DNA from 2 places in the Streptomyces sp. NPDC040410 genome. Region 2 is predicted to be linked to the other one. Evidence: riboswitches for the same ligand, from Rfam matches in the RefSeq annotation. Region 2 holds a riboswitch; the other holds the start of a gene.
The links. Region 2 has a riboswitch for glycine ahead of gcvT (glycine cleavage system aminomethyltransferase GcvT). Riboswitches for the same ligand answer to the same signal wherever they lie in the genome.

Region 1: linked by a shared signal. The riboswitch ahead of gcvP (aminomethyl-transferring glycine dehydrogenase) and the one ahead of gcvT (glycine cleavage system aminomethyltransferase GcvT) in region 2 are both predicted to bind glycine.

What each region holds. Positions count from the first base shown of each region.
Region 1 is NZ_JBVIVK010000011.1:279,376-286,406, reverse strand. It holds gene ftsR (transcriptional regulator FtsR) at 1-373, shown strand, start outside; gene ACZ562_RS23200 (bifunctional nuclease family protein) at 458-931, shown strand; gene ACZ562_RS23195 (MerR family transcriptional regulator) at 1,144-1,788, shown strand; gene ACZ562_RS23190 (DNA polymerase IV) at 1,843-3,315, shown strand; gene ACZ562_RS23185 (PRC-barrel domain-containing protein) at 3,237-3,608, opposite strand; glycine riboswitch at 3,722-3,817, shown strand; gene gcvP (aminomethyl-transferring glycine dehydrogenase) at 3,996-6,881, shown strand; gene ACZ562_RS23175 (TOBE domain-containing protein) at 6,961-7,031, opposite strand, start outside.
Region 2 is NZ_JBVIVK010000018.1:47,706-54,736, forward strand. It holds gene ACZ562_RS29550 (L-serine ammonia-lyase) at 512-1,879, opposite strand; gene ACZ562_RS29555 (serine hydroxymethyltransferase) at 1,962-3,236, opposite strand; gene gcvH (glycine cleavage system protein GcvH) at 3,251-3,628, opposite strand; gene gcvT (glycine cleavage system aminomethyltransferase GcvT) at 3,752-4,885, opposite strand; glycine riboswitch at 4,924-5,040, opposite strand; glycine riboswitch at 5,041-5,152, opposite strand; gene ACZ562_RS29570 (AAA family ATPase) at 5,325-5,999, shown strand; gene ACZ562_RS29575 (enhanced serine sensitivity protein SseB) at 6,070-6,861, shown strand.

The DNA of each region.
Region 1 (7,031 bases), on a different contig from region 2:
GACGGCGGCCCGCATCGGACGGGCCGAGCTGCTCGCCGCCGCCGAGGTCGGGGAGCAGGAGTTCGAGGAATGGGAGTCCTACGGACTCATCACGCCGCTTCCGGACGGTTCGTACGACGCCGAGGCGGTGACGGTGGCGTCGCTGGTCGCCGAGCTGGGGCGGTTCGGGATCGAGCCGCGGCACCTTCGGGTGATGAAGGCCGCCGCAGACCGTGAGGCCGGGCTCGTCGACCAGGTGGTGGCACCGCTGAAGCGGCACCGCAACCCGCAGACCAGGGCACATGCGGAGGCCCGCACAAAGGAACTGGCGGGGCTCACCGTGAAGCTGCACGCGGCACTGGTGCAGATGGCGCTCGGGGTGCGTCTGCCCTGAGGCGGCGGGCCTGGGGAGGCCGGATCGGCCACGCGATACCGGCCCGACTACCCAAACATCCCGGGCACGGCCTAGGGTTGCTGTGTGAACGAGCTCGATGTCGTAGGTGTCCGGGTCGAAATGCCCTCCAACCAACCGATCGTGCTCCTGCGTGAAGTGGGAGGCGACCGCTACCTCCCCATCTGGATCGGGCCGGGGGAGGCCACGGCCATCGCCTTCGCCCAGCAGGGCATGGCTCCGGCGCGACCGCTGACCCACGACCTGTTCAAGGACGTGCTGGAGGCCGTCGGCCAGGAGCTCACCGAAGTGCGCATCACGGACCTTCGTGAGGGCGTCTTCTACGCGGAGCTGGTCTTCGCCAGCGGGGTCGAGGTGAGCGCCCGCCCGTCCGACGCCATAGCGCTGGCGCTGCGCACCGGGACGCCGATCTACGGCAGCGACGGCGTGCTCGACGACGCCGGCATCGCGATCCCGGACGAGCAGGAGGACGAAGTGGAGAAGTTCCGCGAGTTCCTCGACCAGATCTCTCCTGAGGACTTCGGCACCAGCAGCCAGTGAGTCGTGCACGGCTCGAAGGCCGGCATTTGCCGGGGGCTTGTGAGAGCGTCCTGCGACCCCCTCCGAGCGCATTCGGCTAGCCTTTCCCCGCGGCGGGGTACGGGAAACCACTCCTAGGGTGATTATCACTCGGCGTGCCGAGTGTGGCGATCGTTGACGCACCCCTGGTGACTGCCTACCTTCGAGGAGGCAGGTCAAGGACGGAGGTCGGCGTGAGAAGCAGCGGCGACGGTATGGCTGGGGGTGCTCCCGGACGCAGTCTCGGGGCGAGCGGTCCGTACCCGCTTCACAGCAGCGCGGCCGACCACGCTCCGCAGCGACCGGCGGCCGTGCCGACCAGCGGAGGGGCGACGTCCATGGCGTCCGAGGAGATCGGCTACCGGGGCCCGACGGCCTGCGCGGCCGCCGGAATCACCTATCGGCAATTGGACTACTGGGCCCGCACGGGCCTCGTCGAGCCGAGCGTGCGCCCGGCCTACGGGTCTGGGACGCAGCGTCTGTACAGCTTCCGGGACGTAGTGGTCCTGAAGATCGTCAAGCGTTTCCTCGACACCGGTGTGTCGCTGCAGAACATCCGCACCGCCGTGCTGCACCTCAGGGAACGCGGTTTCCGCGACCTGGGGCGCATGACCCTGATGAGCGACGGCGCCACGGTCTACGAGTGCACCTCGCCCGACGAGGTCCACGCGCTGCTGCAGGGCGGTCAGGGCATCTTCGGTATCGCCGTGGGTGTGGTGTGGCGGGACGTGGAAAGCGCGCTGTCGCAGCTGCACGGCGAGCGGGTCGACACCGGCGAGACCCTGGTCGGACAGAACCCCGCGGACGAGTTGGCGCGGCGGCGCAACCGGGCGGTCTGAGACCCCCCGGCTCTTCCGGCGGCATTGTCAGTGGCGTAGGGCAGCATCGGAGATGTGAGAACCGCGCCCACGATCCTGCATCTCGACATGGATGCCTTCTTCGCCTCGGCGGAGCAGGCATCCAAGCCGAGCCTGCGCGGGAAGGCCGTCGTCGTGGGCGGGCTGGGGCCGCGCGGAGTGGTGGCCACCGCTTCGTACGAGGCCCGCGTGTTCGGTGTCCATTCGGCGATGCCCATGGCCCAGGCTCGCCGGCTGGCCCCGAACGCCGCGTATCTCGTGCCGCGCTTCGGCTTCTACAAGTCGATCAGCGAGCAGGTGATGCGGCTCCTGCGCTCGCTGTCACCGCTCGTGGAGCCGTTGAGCCTGGACGAGGCGTTCGTGGACCTGGAGGCCGGGGGAGCGGCGTGGGACGAGGCGTCGGCCCGGCTGGCAGGCGTCAGGCTGCGCGCGGAGATACGGGCTGTCACGGGGCTGACGGGATCCGTGGGGCTCGCCGCCTCCAAGATGCTCGCGAAGATCGCGTCGGAGCAGGCCAAGCCGGACGGGCTGGTGCTGATCGAGCCGGGGACCGAGCGGGCCATGCTCGGGCCGATGTCGGTGCGGACGCTGCCGGGGGTGGGGCCGGCGACGGGCGATCATCTGCGGCGGGCCGGGATCACCACGGTCGACGAGATCGCCGAGGCGGGCGAGGACGAGCTCGTACGGCTGCTGGGCAAGGCCCACGGGCACGCCTTGTACGCCATGGCGCTGGCGCACGACGAGCGGCCCGTGGTGGCCGAGCGGGAGACGAAGTCGGTGTCGGTCGAGGACACCTACGACGTGGACATCCACGACCGGGTGCGGGTGGGGCTGGAGGTGCAGCGGCTGGCGGACCGCTGCGTACGGCGGCTGCGCGGGGCCGGGCTGTCGGGACGGACCATCGTGCTGAAGGTGCGGCGCTACGACTTCTCCACCTTGACCCGCTCGGAAACCCTGCGCGGGCCCACGGACGACCCGGCGGTGGTGCGGGAGGCCGCGGCCCGGTTGCTGGACGCGGTGGACACGACGGGCGGCGTACGGCTGCTCGGGGTGGGCGTCAGCGGGCTCGCGGACTATACGCAGGAGGACCTGTTCGCGCAGGCGGCGGGGGAGCGGGCGGACCATCCGGAGGAGGAGGGCGAGGACCGGCCCGTCGAGGAACAGGAGACGCCCGCGGAGCGACGGTGGCCGGCGGGGCACGACGTGCGGCATGCCGAGTACGGGCACGGATGGGTGCAGGGCAGCGGCCTCGGCAGGGTCACCGTGCGGTTCGAGACGCCCGACTCGGACCCCGGGCGCGTACGGACCTTCCGGGTCGGCGACCCGGATCTGGAACCGGCGGATCCGCTGCCGCTGGTACCGCACGTCGCGCACGCGTCGGACATGCCACTGGTGGCGCGAAGACCCGAAGGCCCGGAGACCGCGGTGCCTCAGGACTCGTCCGAGCCCGCGACCTTGCCGAAGTCGCGGTCCGGGAACGGGGGAGGAGCGGCCACGTCGAGGCCGTAGTGATGGTAGAGCTGCAGTTCCTGTTCCGGTGAGAGGTGCCGTCCGACGCCGAAGTCCGGGGCGTCCTTGATCAGGGCCCGGTCGAACGGCACCTTCAGGGTGCCCTCGACCAGTTCACTGGGCTCCAGGGGCACGAAGGCGTCCCTGCTGAACAGGCCGGTCCGTATGGCTGCCCACTCCGGCTCTCCGGTCGCGTCGTCGAGGTACACCTCGTCGATGGTGCCGATCTTGGTGCCGTTGCGGTCGAACGCCTTGCGGCCGATCAGGTTGCGCGGATCGATGTCGGTCTGCACGGTCCCTCCAATTGGTCGCAACTCATCCGTAAGCACTACAAAAGAGCACATTCAGGAAGGTGGCCACTCGAAGGCTCGGCGTTGACCTCGCTGGTAGGCTGGCAAGCGGCTGCTGACCCTGTGCGGGAGAGTCCTCCAGACACCATCGGAGGCGCCGAAGGAGCAAATCCTCCCCGGAATCTCTCAGGCCCACGTACCGCACGGACGAGGTCACTCTGGAAAGCAGGGCGGTTGTCGACGGCTTCCGCTCTCACCGACGGTGAAAGCCGGGAGAGCCCTCGGGCGGTCCGGTGAAGCTCTCAGGTTGAAATGACAGAGGGGGAGGCCGTCCGGGTACCCGTGCCGTGGTGCCCCTCGAAGGTCGTGTAAGACCAGGAGGCCTCCGCAATGACCGCCCATCGCATTCCGCTCTCCGAGCTCGAACAGGGAATCCCCTTCGAGCAGCGCCACATCGGCCCTGACCACGAGGCCCGGGCCAAGATGCTCGCGCAGGTCGGCTACGGCTCCCTCGACGAGCTCACCGCCGCCGCGGTCCCGGATGTGATCAAGAACGCCGACGCGCTGGACCTGCCGAGCGCGCGCACCGAGTCCGAGGTGCTGGCCGAGCTGCGTTCGCTGGCCGACCGCAACCAGGTCCTGGACCCGATGATCGGGCTCGGATACCACGGGACCTTCACGCCGCCGGTGATCCTGCGCAACGTGATGGAGAACCCGGCCTGGTACACGGCCTACACGCCCTACCAGCCGGAGATCTCCCAGGGACGGCTCGAGGCCCTGCTGAACTTCCAGACCATGGTCGCCGAGCTCACCGGCCTGCCGACCTCCGGTGCCTCACTGCTCGACGAGGGCACCGCGGCGGCGGAGGCGATGGCGCTGTCCCGGCGCATGGGCAAGAACAAGAAGGGCCTCTTCCTGGTCGACGCGGACGCGCTGCCGCAGACCATCGCCGTGATCGAGACCCGCGCCGAGCCGACCGGCGTCGAGGTCGTCGTCGCCGACCTCAGCGAGGGCATTCCGGCCGAGGTCGCCGGGCGGGAGATCAACGGCGTGCTCGTCCAGTACCCGGGTGCCTCCGGTGCCGTACGTGACATCAGGACGGTGATCGAGCAGGCGCACGGACTCGGCGCGCTGGTGACCGTCGCGGCCGACCTGCTCGCGCTCACGCTGCTGAAGTCGCCCGGTGAGCTCGGCGCGGACATCGCGGTCGGTACGACGCAGCGTTTCGGCGTGCCGATGGGCTTCGGCGGGCCGCACGCCGGCTACATGGCGGTGCACGAGAAGTTCGCGCGCAGCCTGCCCGGGCGGCTCGTCGGCGTCTCGGTGGACGCGGACGGCAACAAGGCCTACCGGCTCGCCCTGCAGACCCGCGAGCAGCACATCCGCCGGGAGAAGGCCACCAGCAACATCTGCACCGCGCAGGTGCTGCTCGCGGTGATGGCGGGCATGTACGCCGTCTACCACGGGCCGGAGGGCCTGAAGGCCATCGCCCTGCGCACGCACCGGTACGCCACGATCCTCGCCGCGGGGCTCGAGGCCGGCGGCGTCGAGATCGTCCACGGCTCCTACTTCGACACCCTCACCGCCAGGGTCCCCGGACGCGCCGCCGATGTCGTCGCGACCGCGCGGGAGAACGGCGTCAACCTGTACCTCGTCGACGCCGACCGTGTGTCGATCGCCTGTGACGAGACCACCGCGCGCGCCCAGCTCGGTGCCGTGTGGGCCGCCTTCGGCGTCGAGGGCGACATCGAGGCGCTGGACGCGGCGACGCAGGACGTCCTTCCGGACACGCTGCTGCGCACCGACGACTACCTGACCCACCCCGTCTTCCACAAGCACCGCTCCGAGACCGCGATGCTGCGCTACCTGCGCAGGCTCGCCGACCGCGACTACGCGCTCGACCGCGGCATGATCCCGCTGGGCTCCTGCACCATGAAGCTCAACGCGACCACGGAGATGGAGCCGGTCACCTGGCCCGAGTTCGGGCAGCTGCACCCCTTCGCGCCCGCCGAGCAGGCGGAGGGCTATCTGACGCTCATCCGTGAGCTGGAGGAGCGGCTCGCCGAGGTCACCGGGTACGACAAGGTGTCGCTCCAGCCCAACGCCGGTTCGCAGGGCGAGCTGGCGGGCCTGCTCGCCGTACGCGGGTACCACCGCGCCAACGGCGACGAGCAGCGCACCGTCTGCCTCATCCCGTCCTCCGCGCACGGCACCAACGCCGCCAGCGCCGTCATGGCCGGCATGAAGGTCGTCGTCGTGAAGACCGCAGAGGACGGCGAGATCGACGTGGCGGACCTTCGCGCGAAGATCGAGCAGTACCGCGACCGGCTCTCGGTACTGATGATCACGTACCCGTCGACACACGGCGTGTTCGAGGAGCACGTCACCGACATCTGTGCCCAGGTGCACGAGGCCGGCGGGCAGGTGTACGTCGACGGCGCCAACCTCAACGCGCTGGTGGGACTCGCCAAACCGGGCCACTTCGGTGGTGACGTCTCCCATCTCAACCTGCACAAGACGTTCTGCATCCCGCACGGCGGCGGCGGTCCGGGCGTCGGCCCGGTCGGTGTACGCGCGCACCTGGCGCCGTACCTGCCGAACCACCCGCTGCAGCCCGCCGCCGGGCCGGAGACGGGCGTCGGCCCGATCTCGGCCGCGCCCTGGGGTTCCGCGGGCATACTGCCGATCTCGTGGGCGTACGTCCGGCTCATGGGCGGCGAAGGGCTCAAGCGGGCCACGCAGGTGGCGGTCCTCTCCGCCAACTACATCGCCAAGCGCCTGGAGCCGCACTACCCGGTCCTCTACACCGGCCCGGGCGGCCTGGTCGCGCACGAGTGCATCATCGACCTGCGGCCGCTGACCAAGGCGACCGGCGTAAGCGTCGACGACGTCGCCAAGCGGCTGATCGACTACGGCTTCCACGCGCCGACGATGTCGTTCCCGGTGGCCGGGACACTGATGATCGAGCCGACCGAGTCGGAGGACCTGATCGAGCTGGACCGGTTCTGCGAGGCGATGATCGCCATCCGCGCGGAGATCGAGAAGGTCGGTTCGGGCGAGTGGCCGGCGGACGACAACCCGCTCGGCAACGCCCCGCACACCGCCGCCGCGCTGGGCGGTGAGTGGGAGCACGCGTACCCGCGCGAGGACGCCGTGTTCCCGGCCGGCGTCACGGCCGCGGACAAGTACTGGCCGCCGGTGCGCCGTATCGACCAGGCCTTCGGCGACCGGAACCTGGTCTGCTCCTGCCCGCCGCTGGACGCGTACGAGGACTGAGCGAGCGGCCGGAACGCCGGGAGTCCGGCCCGAACAAAGGCTTCGCCCGGGCTGGTACGGCCCGGGCGGAGCCTGTGCGTCACGAGGTCGCGAGCGAGACCTCGGTCGACTTGATCAGGGCGATGACGGGTGTGCCGGCCGACAGGCCGA
Region 2 (7,031 bases):
TTCACCAGAGGGAGATGCGGCCAGTCGGAACAGCGACTCCAGGACAGACCGGTCGATGCCCCACTCTGCATCCAATTCGAACGCGAGTATCGGCGCGCGCCACCGCCACAGGGCCAGGGCGGCAGCCTGTCGCTGGTGGACGGGCTTCAGGTCCGCCAATCGCTCGATCCTCACCACGTTCTTGAGTCAGCCCTTCTGATCTGCCGTCCCGCCCGCCCCGCCTCGGGACACTGTAGAAGCCGCCGAAGGACCACGTGACCGCCAGGACGGCGCCTGACCAATACGGGAATCGGGCATACCGGTTCAGAATGTCCTCTAAGAGGGCTGGGGCAGGCCCTGACGTTTCAGCCCGTGCCACCATCAAAGAGCGAGGTGCCTTGGGGACATCCCGGGGACTTTTCAGGGACTTTCACGCCTGTCCCAGGGAGTTCTCAGGGACTTTCCGCCGCGTAAGCAGGGAAGGCCCCGACAGCGCTGAAAGACACGAACGCGCTGGGCAGGGCCCGTTCCCTCAGCACTCGATGATGTTCACCGCCAGCCCGCCCCGGGCCGTCTCCTTGTACTTCACCGACATGTCCGCGCCGGTGTCCTTCATCGTCTTGATGACCTTGTCCAGGGACACCTTGTGCGAGCCGTCGCCGCGCATCGCCATCTTCGCCGCCGTGACGGCCTTCACCGCGGCCATGCCGTTGCGTTCGATACACGGGATCTGGACGAGGCCGCCGACCGGGTCGCAGGTGAGGCCGAGGTTGTGTTCCATGCCGATCTCGGCGGCGTTCTCGACCTGTTCGGGGCTGCCGCCCAGGACCTCCGCGAGGGCGCCGGCCGCCATGGAACAGGCCGAGCCGACCTCGCCCTGGCAGCCGACCTCGGCGCCGGAGATGGAGGCGTTCTCCTTGAAGAGCATGCCGATGGCGCCGGCGGCGAGCAGGAAGCGGACCACCCCGTCCTCGTCGGCGCCAGGCACGAAGTCGATGTAGTAGTGGAGTACGGCGGGGATGATTCCCGCCGCTCCGTTCGTGGGGGCCGTCACCACGCGGCCGCCGGCCGCGTTCTCCTCGTTGACCGCCATCGCGTAGAGCGTGATCCACTCCATGGCGTGCGCCAGCGGGTCGCCCTCGGCGCGCAGTTGGCGGGCCGACACGGCGGCCCTGCGCCGTACCTTCAGGCCGCCCGGCAGGATGCCCTCGCGGGACATGCCGCGCGACACGCACGCCCGCATCACCTGCCAGATCTCCAGGAGACCCGTCCGGATCTCCTCCTCCGTGCGCCAGGCCCGCTCGTTCTCCAGCATCAGCGACGAGATGGACAGGCCGGTCTCCTTCGTCAGCCGCAGCAGCTCGTCGCCCGTACGGAAGGGGTATTTGAGGGCCGTGTCGTCCAGCTTGATGCGGTCCGCGCCCACCGCCTCCTCGTCGACGACGAAGCCGCCGCCCACCGAGTAGTACGTCCTCGACAGCAGTTCGGCCCCGGATGCGCCGTACGCCCACAGGGTCATGCCGTTGGCGTGGTACGGGAGCGCCTTGCGGCGGTGCAGGACCAGGTCGTCGTCGAAGGAGAAGGGGATCTCGCGCTTGCCGAGCAGACGGATGCGGCCGGCCGCCTTGATGTCCTCGACCCGCTGGTCGGCCGTCTCCACGTCCACCGTCCGCGGCGAGGCGCCCTCCAGGCCGAGCAGCACCGCCTTGGGCGTGCCGTGGCCGTGTCCGGTCGCGCCGAGCGAGCCGTACAGCTCGGCCCGGACCGACGCGGCGGAGTCCAGCAGACCCTCGTTGCGCAGCCGGCGGGCGAACATGCGCGCCGCGCGCATCGGGCCGACCGTGTGGGAGCTGGACGGGCCGATGCCGATCGAGAACAGGTCGAAGACCGAGATGGCCACGGTGACTCCTCAGGACGGGGCGGTGCGGGGGTCGGGGTGCCCCGCCCACTCACGAGTGTGCGGGGCACCCCACAGAAAAGAACTACTTGTTCAGACCGGGGTACAGCGGGTGCTTGTCGGCCAGCGCCTTGACCCGGGCCTTCAGGCCCTGCGCGTCGTAGGACGGCTTGAGCGTCTCCGCGATGACGTCCGCGACCTCGGCGAAGTCCTCGGGCGTGAAACCGCGGGTGGCGAGGGCCGGAGTGCCGATCCGCAGACCCGATGTCACCATCGGCGGACGCGGGTCGTCCGGGACCGCGTTGCGGTTGACCGTGATACCGACCTCGTGGAGGCGGTCCTCGGCCTGCCGGCCGTCCAGCTCGGACTCGCGCAGGTCCACCAGGATGAGGTGGACGTCGGTGCCGCCGGACAGGACGTTGACGCCGGCCTCGCGGGCGTCCGGCGCGGTGAGACGCTCGGCGAGGATCCGCGCGCCGTCGACCGTACGGCGCTGGCGCTCCTTGAACTCCTCCGAGGCGGCGACCTTGAAGGAGACCGCCTTGGCCGCGATCACGTGCTCCAGCGGACCGCCCTGGAAGCCCGGGAAGACGGACGAGTTCAGCTTCTTGGCGAAGTCCTGCCTGGCGAGGATGATGCCGCCGCGCGGGCCGCCCAGCGTCTTGTGGGTGGTGGAGGTGACGACGTCCGCGTAGTCCACCGGGTTGGGGTGGAGGCCGGCCGCGACCAGGCCCGCGAAGTGCGCCATGTCGACCCACAGGTACGCCTCGACCTCGTCGGCGATCCGGCGGAACTCGGCGAAGTCCAGCTGCCGCGGGTACGCCGACCAGCCGGCGATGATCACCTTCGGCCGGTGCTCCTTGGCGAGCCGCTCGACCTCGGCCATGTCGACGAGGCCGGCGTCGTCCACGTGGTACGCGACCACGTTGAACTGCTTGCCGGAGAAGTTGAGCCGCATCCCGTGGGTCAGGTGACCGCCGTGGGCGAGGTCGAGCCCGAGGATGGTGTCGCCGGGCTGGGCCAGCGCGAACAGCGCCGCCTGGTTGGCGGAGGCGCCCGAGTGAGGCTGCACGTTGGCGTACTCGGCGCCGAACAGCTCCTTCACCCGGTCGATGGCGATCTGCTCGGCGACGTCGACGTGCTCGCAGCCGCCGTAGTAGCGACGGCCGGGGTAGCCCTCGGCGTACTTGTTGGTGAGAACCGAGCCCTGCGCCTCCATGACCGCGAGCGGGGCGAAGTTCTCCGAGGCGATCATCTCGAGCGTGGACTGCTGGCGCCGCAGCTCGGCGTCGACCGCGGCGGCGACGTCCGGGTCCAGCTCGTGCAGGGGCGTGTTCAGAACGGACGTGTGGTCGGACATGGGGCTACGACTCCTCAGCCGGCGGAAAAGGCGGTGTACTCGTCGGCGGAGAGCAGGTCGGCCGGCTCCTCCGCGACGCGTACCTTGAACAGCCACCCGCCCTCGAAGGGGGCGGAGTTCACCAGCGACGGGTCGTTGACGACGTCCTCGTTGACCTCGGTGACCTCACCGGAGACGGGGGAGTACAGGTCCGACACGGACTTGGTCGACTCCAGTTCGCCGCAGGTCTCGCCCGCGGACAGCGTGTCACCGACCTCCGGGAGCTGGACGAAGACCACGTCGCCGAGCGCGTTGGCCGCGTGCTCCGTGATGCCGACCGTCGCGACGCCGTCCTCGGCGGCCGACAGCCACTCGTGCTCCTTGCTGTAGCGCAGCTGCTGGGGGTTGCTCATGGCCTGAATTCTCCTGTACGCGGGAACCGCTGATGAATGGGGGAGTGAGGGGAGCGCGCGTGAGCAGGCACGATGTGCCCGACGTCACGCTGGGACGGCAATGCCGTGACGACTACGACTGTGTCACTTCTGCCGCTTGTAGAACGGCAGAGCCACGACCTCGTACGGCTCGTGGGTGCCCCGGATGTCCACGCCGACCCCGGGGGTGCCCGGCGCCGCGTGCGCGGCGTCGACGTACGCCATCGCGATCGGCTTGCCCAGCGTGGGGGAGGGGGCGCCGGAGGTGACCTCACCGACCACCTCACCGCCGGCCACCACGGTGTACCCGGCGCGTGGGACCCGGCGGCCTTCGGCGACCAGGCCGACGAGGACGCGCGGGGGGTTCGCCTCGGACCGGGCGGCGGCCTCCCGCAGCGCCTCGCGCCCCACGAAGTCGCCCTCCTTCTCGAACTTCACCACCCGGCCGAGCCCGGCGTCGAAGGGGGTGAGCGACGTGGTCAGCTCGTGCCCGTACAGCGGCATGCCCGCCTCCAGGCGCAGCGTGTCCCGGCAGGACAGGCCGCAGGGGACGAGCCCGGCCGGGGCGCCCGCCTCGGTCAGCGCCTGCCACAGCTTCTCCGCGTCACCGGGGGCGACGAACAGTTCGAAGCCGTCCTCGCCGGTGTAGCCGGTGCGGGCGATCAGCGCAGGGACGCCGGCGACCGTGCCGGGCAGGCCGGCGTAGTACTTGAGGCCGTCCAGGTCGGCGTCGGTGAGGGACTTCAGGATTCCCGGCGACTCGGGGCCCTGGACGGCGATGAGCGCGTAGTCGTCCCGGTCGTCGCGCACCTCGGCGTCGAAGCCGGCGGAGCGCTCCACCAGTGCGTCCAGCACCACCTGGGCGTTGGAGGCGTTGGCGACGACCATGTAGTGAGAAGAACCGGCCTCGGTCTCGGCGAGCCGGTAGACGATCAGGTCGTCGAGGATGCCGCCGTCGGCCCGGCAGATCATGGTGTAGCGGGCGCGGCCGACGCCGACGGAGGCGATGTCGCCGACCAGGGCGTGGTTCAGGAGCCGACCGGCCTGCGGGCCGGTGACCGTGATCTCGCCCATGTGCGAGAGGTCGAAGAGGCCGGCCTTGGTGCGCACGGCGTTGTGCTCGTCGCGCTCGGAGCCGTAGCGCAGGGGCATGTCCCAGCCGGCGAAGTCGGTCATCGTCGCGCCGAGCGAACGATGGAGGGCATCGAGCGCGGTGTGACGGGGTGCGGTGCTGCTCATCGGTCGGTCGTCTCCCAGGGCATGACGGGCGAGGTCGTTCCTCCCCATCTGTCATCGGAACCTGAGAGGTTCGCCATGACCGGCCCTTCGGGGAGCGGTCCTGGCTTGCACCTTGGGTGGAGCCGCCGTCGTGGCGGCCCGCTTTTCAGATGTGCCTCGCCCGCGCGGTAATGGGGCCTGAGAGATTCAAGGGAGGGACTTGCTCCTTCGGCGCCCCAGCAAGACGCTTCGGTGAAGCACTGCTGGGAACTCTCCCGCGCGGATTCAAGCGGCCGGTATGCAGTTGGCGCGCACATCATTGCACGCCTCGCCCGCACACGGCAGACCGCCTCTGTAACCGGCTTGTGGCAGGACGAACACGAAAACGCGAGACACCCGGTATTACCTTCTCTTTACACTCGACGGGGAGGGAACTCGTGACCCACCCCAGGGGAGGACGATCACGGTGAACAGGACCACGGCGTACGCCACGACCTCGGCCGTCGCGCTGCCGGAGCAGCATGCGGCCCCGGGCCGCGAGGCGTGCGGCGCACGCCCGGCACCCGTCCTCCGCGACCTGCGCGAACGCGGCGGCCACAGCCCGCACGCACTGCTCTTCGGACCCGGCGACCTCGTCGTGATCACCGGCCTGCCCGGCAGTGGCAAGTCCACGCTCATGCGGCGCACCGTACGCGGCACCCGTATCGACTCCCAGGACACCCGCGACCGCTGGGACGCCCGGATGCCGCGCTTCCTGCCGTACGCGGTCTACCGCCCGCTCGTCCGCCTCGCCCACTACGCAGGGCTGCGCCGCGCCCTGCGCACCGGCGAGGGAGTCGTCGTACACGACTGCGGTACGCAGGCGTGGGTGCGCGGCTGGCTGGCCCGCGCGGCCCGCCGCCGCGGCGGCAGCCTGCACCTGCTGCTGCTCGACGTCACGCCGGACACCGCGCTGGAAGGTCAGCGCGAGCGCGGCCGGGGCGTCTCGCGCTACGCCTTCCTGCGCCACCGCGCGGCGGCCGCCCGGCTGTTGCGCTCCGTGGAGCAGGGCGATCTGCCCGAGGGCTGCGGCTCGGCGGTGCTGCTGGACCGGGACGCCGCGGACGCGCTGCGCCGGATCGGCTTCACGGGCTGAGAGCCTGTGGACGCCGCCACCCGTTAGCCTTTCCAGCCACAGCAGTGGTTCTCAGCAGGCGGTCATACAGATGGACTTCCCAGTGGATCTCCCCGCGGACTTCCCCACGCAGGCGCATCCCCATTCGCACGGCGGATGGCCCGGCAACGAGCTGGAGGAGGTGCTCTCCGCCTCGCTCGGCATCCCCTCGGCCGGGGGACGGATCATCGAGGTCCTCGGCCGCAGCTTCGTCTGGGTGCCGCTGCCGAGCGGCGGCGGCCCGCACAGCGGCCCGCTCGACCTGCCGACCATGGAGATCGAGGGCCGGACGTACGTGCCGGTCTTCAGCTCCGAGGAGCAGTTCCGCCAGGTCGCCGGCTCCCACATGTCGTACACCGTCGCGCCCGCCGTGGAGTTCGCCCGCGGTCTGCCGCCGCAGGTGGGCATCGCCGTCAACCCCGAAGGCGTGGTCGGCGTGCCGCTGCCGCCGGCGGCCGTGGCCGAACTGTGCCGCGTCGGACGGACCCCGCTGGACGGGCCCTCGAGCGGCGGCCGGGTCCGGCTATTCGAGCCCGACTGGCAGGACGACCCGATGGACTTCCTGGCCGCCGCGTCGGCGGAGTTCGCCGAGACGGGCGTCGTCCGCACGGCCCGCCGCTGTCTCGCCGCGATCGAGACGGCCGACCCGGTGATGTTCATAGGCGTCGAACTGTCCCGGACGGAGGGCGACCTGCGCGCCGGTCCCCTGGACGCCCTCGGCCGGGCCCTGGGCCGCGTCCCGGTGCGGTGGCCGGTGAACCTGGTCCTGCTGGACGTGGCCGACGACCCCGTATGCCGCTGGCTGCGCGAGAACGTCCGGCCCTTCTACCAACAGGGTTACTGACACGCGCTCTGCAGGGGCGCGGGGTTGTGCCGTCGAGCGGCTCCGCCGCGGGGCCGCGATCAGCCACAAATCACCCGCACCCGTCAACGTTCAACAAGTCCCGGGCTCCTGGGCGCCCGTTGCCCGCGGAGCCACCTAAGCTGGTTCCCTGTCCATATCCATATTCCTAT